One region of the Streptomyces sp. NBC_00442 genome, then DNA from elsewhere that is predicted to be linked to it. Evidence: riboswitches for the same ligand, from Rfam matches in the RefSeq annotation. Region 1 holds a riboswitch; each other region holds the start of a gene.
The links. Region 1 has a riboswitch for cobalamin ahead of OG432_RS25580 (HoxN/HupN/NixA family nickel/cobalt transporter). Riboswitches for the same ligand answer to the same signal wherever they lie in the genome.

Region 2: another riboswitch for cobalamin. It lies ahead of OG432_RS32470 (CbtB domain-containing protein); the one in region 1 lies ahead of OG432_RS25580 (HoxN/HupN/NixA family nickel/cobalt transporter).
Region 3: another riboswitch for cobalamin. It lies ahead of OG432_RS21460 (ABC transporter substrate-binding protein); the one in region 1 lies ahead of OG432_RS25580 (HoxN/HupN/NixA family nickel/cobalt transporter).

The regions. Positions count from the first base shown of each region.
Region 1 covers NZ_CP107918.1:5,706,614-5,709,879, reverse strand. The annotation lists gene OG432_RS25585 (LysR family transcriptional regulator) at 1-632, shown strand, start outside; gene OG432_RS25580 (HoxN/HupN/NixA family nickel/cobalt transporter) at 670-1,776, opposite strand; cobalamin riboswitch at 1,806-2,008, opposite strand; partial or broken gene OG432_RS25575 (ArsR/SmtB family transcription factor) at 2,099-2,437, shown strand; gene OG432_RS25570 (hypothetical protein) at 2,560-2,841, opposite strand; gene OG432_RS25565 (arsenate reductase family protein) at 2,960-3,266, shown strand, end outside.
Region 2 covers NZ_CP107918.1:7,217,357-7,220,622, forward strand. The annotation lists gene OG432_RS32465 (CbtA family protein) at 1-846, opposite strand, end outside; gene OG432_RS32470 (CbtB domain-containing protein) at 874-1,080, opposite strand; cobalamin riboswitch at 1,130-1,269, opposite strand; gene metE (5-methyltetrahydropteroyltriglutamate--homocysteine S-methyltransferase) at 1,374-3,266, opposite strand, start outside.
Region 3 covers NZ_CP107918.1:4,811,356-4,814,621, forward strand. The annotation lists gene OG432_RS21450 (amino acid permease) at 1-994, shown strand, start outside; gene OG432_RS21455 (M67 family metallopeptidase) at 1,107-1,529, shown strand; adenosylcobalamin (AdoCbl) riboswitch at 1,575-1,727, shown strand; gene OG432_RS21460 (ABC transporter substrate-binding protein) at 1,735-2,715, shown strand; gene OG432_RS21465 (FecCD family ABC transporter permease) at 2,712-3,266, shown strand, end outside.

The DNA.
Region 1 (3,266 bases):
TCGGCTGCACCATCACGCCGCTGTTCGACGCTCTCGCCGCCTTCCACCGGGCCCACCCCGGCGTGGAGATCTCACTCCTCGAGGACAACTCCGGCCGGTTGGTCGACGGGGTTCGCGCCGGGACCCTCGATCTCGCCCTCATCGGGACGTCGACCGCCGCCCACGACGGCCTCGACTCGCTGACGATCATCGAGGAGGGGCTGGTCGCGGCGGTCCCGGCCGGCCATCCGCTGGCGAAGCGGCGCCGGGTCGCCCTGAGCGATCTGAGCGCGTACCCGATCGTGTGCATGCCGCCGGGTACGGGGCTGCGTACGGTCTTCGACCGGGCCTGCGCGGCGCGCGGCGTCCAGCCCGTGATCGCGCTTCAGGCGAGCGCCGCCGACGCCATCGCCGGCCTCGCGGCACGCGGCCTCGGTGTCGCCGTGCTCAGCGACTCGATGGCCGCGCACTACCGCGACCTGCTCACCGCCCGTGCCATCGACGACGTCGACGCGCCTGCCTTCCTCTCCCTCGTGTGGAAGCCCAACGAGGGCCCTGCGGTACGGGAGTTGCTCGCGTACGGACGGCGGGCGTTCGGCATGGCCGGGCCGGCGGCGGGAGTTGGGGCGGGCCCGGCGGGAGAGGGCCGCTGAGAGCGGGCCCGGCACCCCCGCCCTGCCCACGGACGCCTCACACCCCCGAAGCCGCCCACTTCTGCTCCACCTTGCCCAGCCGCCAGTACGCCAGGGCCGCCGCCCACACCACGACGAACAGGCCGACGATGACGAAGCCGACGTTGTCCAGGTCGAGGTCGGCGATCCAGCCGCTGACCGGGTCGGTGAGGTCGAACTTCTCGTGCATGACCCCGACCAGTTCGATGGTGCCGATGAAGAAGGCCACCGCGATCGAGAGGCCCGTGATGGTGAGGTTGTAGTAGACCTTGCGCACGGGGTTGGAGAACGCCCACTGGTAGGCGAAGTTCATGAACGTGCCGTCGAGGGTGTCGAACAGGCTCATGCCGGCGGCGAACAGCAGCGGCAGGCACAGGATGGCGTACCAGGGCAGCCCGGCCGCGGCGCCCGTGCCGGCCATCACCATCAGGGTGACCTCGGTGGCGGTGTCGAAGCCGAGGCCGAAGAGGAAGCCCAGCGGGAACATCTGGCCCGGCCGGGATATGGACTTGGTGAAGCGGCCCAGGATGCGGTTCATGAACCCCCGCGAGTCCAGGTGGGCTTCGAGTTCCTTCTCGTCGTACGCGCCCGCCCGCATCGCGCGGAACACCTTCAAAATGCCGAACAGGGCAACGAGGTTGAGCGCGGCGATGAGGTAGAGGAACCCGCCGGAGGCGGTGGTGCCGACGACACCGAGGACCTGGTGGGTGCTGGAGTCCTCGTTCATGAGGGTGCCCGCGAGGTGGGCGCCGCCCGCCACCAGGCCCGCCATGACGACGACGACGCTGGAGTGGCCGAGCGCGAACCAGAAGCCCACGGAGACCGGGCGCTTGCCGTCGGCCATCAGCTTGCGGGTGGTGTTGTCGATGGCGGCGATGTGGTCGGCGTCGAAGGCGTGCCGCATGCCGAGCGTGTAGGCGGTGACGCCGAGGCCGATGCCGTACGTCTTGGTGCCGACGGCGTAGTGGGCGGGGGCCACCAGCAGGAACAGGATGCCGAAGGCGACGACATGCAGGGCGGCTATGACCGCGAGCAGGGCACCGGTACGGACGGTGTCCTCGCGGCGCCAGCGGAACGTCGGCGTGGCGGAGCCCGCCTCGGAAGGCGTGCGGGTGGACAGGGTCATAAGGGTCACGCTCCAGCACCTCGTGGATCACTTCGTGAGATGCCGCGGCCGGTCTCCTGGCTGACGGGCGGATGCGGCCGCCCCGGCCTTCCCAGCCAGGTGGATCCTGGCCAGTGGCGTCGCAGGGGAACGGCCGCTCCCCGGAAAGGCTTGACGGGGAGCCCGATCACAGTGGCGAGGGCCGCTCCGGTTTCGCACCGGCTTCCCGAACACCACGGCCAGGTCACCCTAGACGCTGCGCAGTTGCCCGCACAGCTGCACAGCTGTGCAGGTATCGAAGATCACACGGAGCGCTCCGGCCCACTCCTGCGAAGATGCGGGCATGCATCTCGTCCCCGCCGAGCGCGCCGGCCACCGCATCATCGACGGCCACCGGGTCTGCGACGCCATCGCCGCGATCGGCGACCCCGAGCGCGTACGCGACTGGGCCGAGCGGTTCTCCCTGCTCGCCGACCCCAATCGGCTCGCGCTGCTGATAGCCCTGCACCGGACCGGGCCGCTCGCCGTCTCCGACCTGGCGGTGGCGACGGGCATGCGCGACCCGGCCGTCTCGCAGGCCCTGCGGCTGCTGCGGGCCGCCGGGACGGTCGCTGGGGAGAAGGAGGGACGGGTGGTGCGCTACCGGCTGGTGGACGAGGCGACCGCACGCCTCCTCGACCAGTACGCGGGCCAGTACGCGGACCGGCATGCGGGCCGGCCCGCGGACCGGCCCGCGGTGACGACGTCGGGGCCCGACCCCGGCCACGCCTCGACGGCATGAGCGGGGCCGGGCGATTTCACGGATCAGCGGCCGTCGTAGATCAGCGCGCGCACCATCCGGCAGGTCGCCTCCGACGGCTGGTGTACGCCGATGAGCGCGGCCACGGTACGTATGGTGCGGTCGGGTGCCTGCTCGGGCCGGTACACCCCGGTGTCGAGCAGGGCGATGGCCAGGCGCATGGCCTTCAGACGCCGGTTGTGGGACTCGTACCACACACGCGGACGCCCGGCGGGCAGCGGCACCTTGCGGAGGGGCTGGAGGGACAGCTGTTTCGGGGCGTGCGAGGTCAGTACGGCAGCGGTCATGGGCATCCTCCTGGGCGGTCGGGAACCCTCACTTACTGCCTCGATTTTACTGGGGACCACTGACAATCGCCCCTGGCCAGCCGGGCTTTGATGCGGCGTCGCGGGTAGCCTGGCGGGCATGGAGATCTGGATCAACCCGGCCTGTTCGAAGTGCCGCAGCGCGGTGAGTCTGCTGGACGCGGAGGGCGCCGACTACACGGTGCGCCGCTACCTCGAAGACGTGCCCTCCCCCGAGGAGATCCGGGCCGTCCTCGGCCGGCTCGGTCTCGAACCCTGGGACATCACGCGCACCCAGGAGGCCGCCGCCAAGGAACTCGGCCTGAAGGACTGGCCGCGAGACGCGGATGCCCGCGAGCGCTGGGTGACGGCGCTCGCCGAGCACCCCAAGCTGATCCAGCGCCCGATCATCACGGCGGACGACGGCA
Region 2 (3,266 bases), 1.5 Mb from region 1:
GCCCTGCGCGGGGACGTCGGAGGATTCCCGGCGGGTGCTGAGGAGCCGCTCGGCCAGGGGCCCGAAGAACAGGCCGATCGCGGCCCAGAGCAGGAGCTGGGCGGCGACGGAGAAGAAGCGGAAGGAGAACAGGACGTCGGCGGGGAAGCCGGGGTAGACGATCGCGCCCTTGGAGTCCTTGAGGGGCAGCGGCGTCTCGGTGGCCTGGTTGCCGAAGTTCTCCCTGTTGTAGGCCAGGTGACCCAGCGAGGGCAGCACCAGCATCACGATCCCGATCGCGACGACGAACGCGGCGCCGCCGATCAGCGTGGCGTTCCAGTTGCCGTAGCGGACCTGGAGCCGCTTTCCGAGCCAGACCGCCGCCACCAGGAAGGCGATGGAGCACACCACCATGATCAGGTAGAGGCCGCTGCGCTGTTGGATCGTCTCCTCGTGGCCGATCGCCGGCGGGTTGGCCGGGTACTTGAGGAACGGGACCAGATACATCGTGAGGAACCCGCCGCCGGCCACGAGCAGCGCGAGGGTGCGGGCGCGCAGCGCGCCGGACCGGCCCAGGCAGACCGTGTAGGCGACCGCGAACAGCGCGCCCATGGCCATGCCGAAGAAGATCATGCCGACGCCGATCCCGACGTTGGCCTGGATGGTGCGGCTGAACAGATCGGGGTCGGCGCTGTCGACGGGCAGACCGGCCGCCTTGTCCAGCGCGCTCTGCGCGGCGTCACGACCGCTCTCGTAGTCGATGGCCTTCGCGATCTGCGGCTCGGCGAAGATCCGTGCGAAGACGAATGCGAGCAGCCCTGCCACTGCGCCGGCGAGAACGCCGCGCAGTATCAGTTTCTTTTCCATGTCGAGTTGTCCGTACTTCCGTGTGGGTCAGTGGCAGGGGAAGCCGAGGAAGTGACGCCCGTCGTGGACGAACTCGTGGATGTGCATGTCGTTGCCGAACACCGAGACGGCGCCCTGGTCGACACCGATGAAGTAGTAGACCGCCAGCGCGATGATCGCGGTACCGACCAGCCACAGCACCGACTTCGAGACCGGCAGGACGATCGGCGTGGAAGCCGGACGGGGTGTGGACATGCTGCTCAAGGCGAAGCCCTCCTTCACGGGATCTTGCGTCCCTTTGAACCAATGGGGCGAAGCGATGGAAAGTGTCTGACTCGTCGGCCGCCCTCGCGGGCGGTCGGCTCACAGTGGCGCGACCGTGCTGGATTCTCACCAGCTTCCTTACCTCATCACTACACGTGGAGCATAGGGGCGCCCAACCGAACGGGTCAATGAAGCCGTCGCCACGTCTTGCGCCGCTCCGCGCAGCGCCCGACGGGTGCCGGCCGGGGCACAGGGCCGCCCCGGCCGGCACCGCCCGCGGCCGGTCAGGACGTGGGCGTCTCCAGTTCGCCGCGCACCGTGCGGGCGGCGGCCACCAGGTTCTCCAGGGAGGCACGGGTCTCGGGCCAGCCGCGGGTCTTGAGCCCGCAGTCCGGGTTGACCCACAGCCGCTCGGCGGGAATCGCCTCAAGTCCCGTGCGCAGCAGGGCGGCTGCCTCATCGGCGCTCGGGACACGGGGCGAGTGGATGTCGTACACGCCGGGGCCTGCCTCACGCGGATAGCCGTGCTCCGCGAGCTCACGGGCGACCTGCATGTGCGAGCGGGCGGCTTCGAGGCTGATGACATCGGCGTCGAGGTCGTCGATGGCCTGGACGATGTCGCCGAACTCGGCGTAGCACATGTGCGTGTGGATCTGGGTGTCCGGCCGGACCCCGGACGTACTGAGGCGGAACGCCTCGGTGGCCCAGGCCAGATAGGCGGGGTGGTCGGCGGAGCGCAGCGGCAGGGTCTCGCGGAGCGCGGGTTCGTCGACCTGGATCACCGAAGTGCCCGCCGCCTCAAGGTCGTCGACCTCGTCCCGCAGGGCGAGCGCGACCTGACGGGCTGTGTCGCCGAGCGGCTGGTCGTCGCGGACGAAGGACCAGGCGAGCATCGTGACGGGGCCCGTGAGCATGCCCTTGACCGGACGGTCGGTGAGGGACTGGGCGTAGGACGTCCAGCGGACCGTCATCGGCTCGGGGCGGGAGATGTCGCCGGCCAGGACCGGCGGGCGGACGTAGCGGGTGCCGTACGACTGGACCCAGCCGTGCTGGGTGGCGAGGTAGCCGGTGAGCTGCTCGGCGAAGTACTGCACCATGTCGTTGCGTTCGGGCTCGCCGTGCACGAGGACGTCGATGCCGGTCTTCTCCTGGAAGGAGATCACGTCACCGATCTCGGCCTTGATGCGCTCCTCGTAGCCGGCCGTGCCGATGCGTCCGGTCCGCAGGTCGGCGCGGGCCGTGCGCAGCTCCGTGGTCTGGGGGAACGAGCCGATGGTGGTGGTCGGCAGCAGGGGAAGGCCCAGGTGGGCGCGCTGGGCCGCGGCGCGTTCGGAGTACGGCTGGGAGCGGCGGGCGTCGGCGTCCGTCACGGCCTGGGAGCGGGCGCGTACCGCCGGGTCCCGCGTGATGGGCGAGGCCGCCCGGGACGCCAGGTCGGCGCGGTTCGCGGCGAGTTCGGCCGTGATGCTGTCGGTGCCCCGGGAGATTCCCCTGGCGAGGGTGACGATTTCGGCGGTCTTCTGCCGGGCGAAGGCGAGCCAGCGCAGGATCTGCGGCTCGATGTCCCGCTCTGCGGCGGCGTCGAGCGGGACGTGGAGCAGGGAGGACGACGCGGCGACGTCGACCCGGTCGGCGAGCCCGAGGAGGGTGCCGAGGGTGGACAGCGACTTCTGCAGGTCGTTGATCCAGATGTTGCGTCCGTCGACGACGCCGGCGACGAGCCGCTTGCCCGGAAGCCCGCCGACGGCGGCCAGGGCGTCCAGGTTGGCCGCGGCCGAGTCCGTGAAGTCGAGGGCGAGGCCTTCGACCGGCGCCTTGGCAAGCACCGGCAGGGCTTCACCGAGCTGGTCGAAGTAGGAGGCCACGAGCAGCTTGGGCCGGTCGGTGAGGGTGCCCAGTTCGCGGTAGGTCCGCTCGGCGGCGTTCAGCTCGGCGGGGGTGCGGTCCTGGACAAGGGCGGGCTCGTCGACCTGTACCCACTCGGCGCCGGCGGCGCGCAGGTCGGCGAGGACCTCGGCGTACACGGGCAGCAGCCGGTCTAGGAGGGTGAGCGGTTCGAAGTCGGCGGCGACGCCGGGAGCGGGCTTGGCGAGCAGGAGATACGTGACGGGACCGACAAGGACGGGCCGCGCGGTGAGACCCAGGGCAAGGGCTTCCTCGAGCTCGGCGACCTGCTT
Region 3 (3,266 bases), 900 kb from region 1:
CACGCTCATCCTGTACGCCGTGAACCTCATCTCCGTGAAGCTCTTCGGTGAGCTGGAGTTCTGGTTCTCCATGGTCAAGGTCACCGCCATCGTCGGCATGATCCTGATCTGCGCCGGCATCCTGACCGTCGGCTTCTCGGACGCCGCGGACACCGCCACCGTCGCCAACCTCTGGAACGACCACGGGTTCTTCCCCAAGGGCATCGGCGGCACGCTGATGACGCTCCAGATCGTGATGTTCGCCTTCCTCGCCGTCGAACTGGTCGGCGTGACCGCGGGCGAGTCCAAGGACCCCGAGAAGACCCTGCCCAAGGCCATCAACACCGTGCCGTGGCGCATCGCCGTCTTCTACATCGGCGCCCTGATCATGATCCTCTCGGTCGTCCCGTGGCACGAGTTCCAGCCGGGCGTGAGCCCCTTCGTCGCCGCCTTCCAGAAGATGGGCCTCGGCATCGGCGCGGCGATCGTCAACTTCGTCGTCCTGACCGCGGCCCTGTCCTCCTGCAACTCGGGCATGTACTCCACCGGCCGCATGCTGCGCGACCTCGCGCTCAACGGCCAGGGCCCGAAGGTCTTCACCAAGCTCACCAGGAGCGGCACCCCGCTCGTCGGCACCTCGGTCTCCGCGGCGCTCATGCTGGTCGGCGTGTGGATCAACTATGTGGCGCCCGGCAAGGCCTTCGACTACGTGGTCTCCTTCGCCACCATCTCCGGCATGTGGGCCTGGATCATGATCCTGGTCTGCCAGATCCGCTACCGCGCCAAGTCCGACCGCGGCGAACTGCCGAAGTCCGGCTTCCGCGCCCCCGGCGCCCCGTACACCAGCTGGTTCGCGCTGCTCTTCATCGGCATGGTCATCGTGATGATGGGCATCGACAAGGACTCCCGCGTCTCGCTGTTCTGCGCGCCGTTGTGGGCCCTGATCCTTGGCGTCTCCTACCTGGTCCTGAAGGCCAAGAACCCCGAGAACAAGGCGTTCGCCAAGCGCAGCTGAGGCTCTTCGCCGCCCCTGTTCTTCAGCTCCTCTGACCTGCGTCTTCTCACCATGCGGGCCGTTCCGTATCGCACCTCGATACGGAACGGCCCGCATGCTTATTCTTGCCGACATGCTGACCATCACCCAGGCCCTGTACGACCAGCTCGTCGCGCACGCCCGCGCCGACCACCCCGACGAGGCGTGCGGTGTGGTCGCGGGCCCGGCCGGCACCGGCCGCCCCGAGCGCTTCATCCCGATGCTCAACGCGGCCCGCTCGCCCACGTTCTACGAGTTCGACTCGCAGGACCTCCTCAAGCTCTACCGCGACCTCGACGACCGCGACGAGGAGCCGGTGATCGTCTACCACTCCCACACCGCGACCGAGGCCTACCCCTCGCGCACCGACGTGACGTACGCCAACGAGCCCGGCGCGCACTACGTCCTGGTGTCGACGGCGGACACGGACGGGGCCGGGGAGTTCCAGTTCCGCTCGTACCGCATCGTGGACGGCGTGATCACGGAGGAAGATGTAAGGGTCGTAGAGGCGTACTGACGAATACGCGTACGGACGAATCCCGGGCATACTGGCCGTACGCACTTTCGATCATTGGGCGGCAGGGCCCAGGAAGCCGGTGTGAATCCGGCACGGTCCCGCCACTGTGACCCGCACCGAGCTCCTCGGTGCGGGAAGCCAGGAACTGGCCTGCCGCCTTCTCCCGTCGACAGGGGACGCGGAATCCCCTTGGAGGAGCCCGGCCATGCTCTGGCGCCGCGCGGCACTCGCCGCCGCCCTGCTGTTCCCGCTCGCCGCGTGCACGACGCGCGCGCAGCCCGAGGCCGCGGGCGGCTCCGCCCCCGGCTTCCCGTACACGGTCACCAACTGCGGCGTCACGACGACGTACACCGCGCCCCCGAAGCGGGCGGTGACGATGAACCAGCACGCCACGGAAGTGATGCTGGAGCTGGGCCTCGCCAAGTCCCTCGCCGCGACCGCCTACATGGACGACGAGGTCCTGCCGAGGTACGCGGCGGACTACCGCTCGGTCCCCGTCCTGGCCGCCGAGTACCCCTCGTACGAGAAGCTCCTCTCGGTGAACCCGGACTTCGTCTACGGCGGCTACGCCTCCGCGTTCGCGGCGAGCGAGGGCCGCGGACGCGAGGCCCTCGCCAAGAGCGGCATCACCTCCCGCCTCAACGTGGAGAACTGCCCGCACGGCGCGGCGACCACGATGGACGACGTGTACCGGGAGGTCCGCGAGGTCGGCCGGACCTTCGGGGTGGCCGACCGGGCCGAGTCGTGGGTGACGTCGGCCCAGGCCACCAACGCACGCACCCGCACGGCCCGCGAGGGCGCGGAGCCCGTCCCGGTGTTCGTCTACGACAGCGGCGACAAGACGGCGTTCACGGTCGGCGGCAAGGGCATCGGCAACGACATCGTGACGCGGGCGGGCGGCCGCAACGTCTTCGCGGACGACCTGAGCACGACGTCCTTCGGCGACGCGAGCTGGGAGAACGTGGTGGCCCGCGCCCCCGAGACCATCCTGATCCTCGACTACGGGGGCACGAGCGCGGAAGCCAAGAAGAAGCGCCTGCGCGACGACCCGGCCCTCGCGTCCGTCCCCGCCGTCAAGAACAACAGCTTCGCCGTCCTGCCCCTGTCCGACATGGTCACGGGCGTCCGGGCACCGGACGCGGTGACCAAGCTGGCGACGCAGCTGCGGGCGGGGACGGGGGAGTGACCCCGCGCACGCGCTACTCCCTCCTCCTCGCGGGCCTTGCCCTCGTGCTGCTGGCCGCGGCGACCGCCGGGCTCGCGCTCGGCTCGGTGCGGATACCGGCCGGCGACGTACTGGCCATCGTCACCGGCGCCGCCGAACCCGGCCCGTACCGCACGATCGTCCTGGAGGTCAGGGCGCCCCGCGTGGTGCTCGGCGCCGTCACCGGAGCCGGGCTCGCCGTCATCGGGACCGTCCTCCAGGCCCTGGTGCGCAATCCGCTCGCCGACCCCTTCCTGCTCGGCGTCTCCAGCGGCGCCTCCGCCGGGGCCGTCGCCGTGATCGTGCTCGGCGCGGGGGCCGGGGCGGCCACCACCATCGCCCTCCCGGCCGCCGCGTTCGCGGGGGCGCTGGCCGCGCTCCTCCTCGTGTACGCCCTGGCCGGACGCGCCGGATCCATGACGGGCGGCCGTCTCGTCCTCGCCGGGGTCGCCGTCTCCTACGTCCTGTCCGCGCTCACCAGCCTGATCCTCGTCACCTCCGCCCGCGCCGAACACGTACAGGAAGTCCTGCAC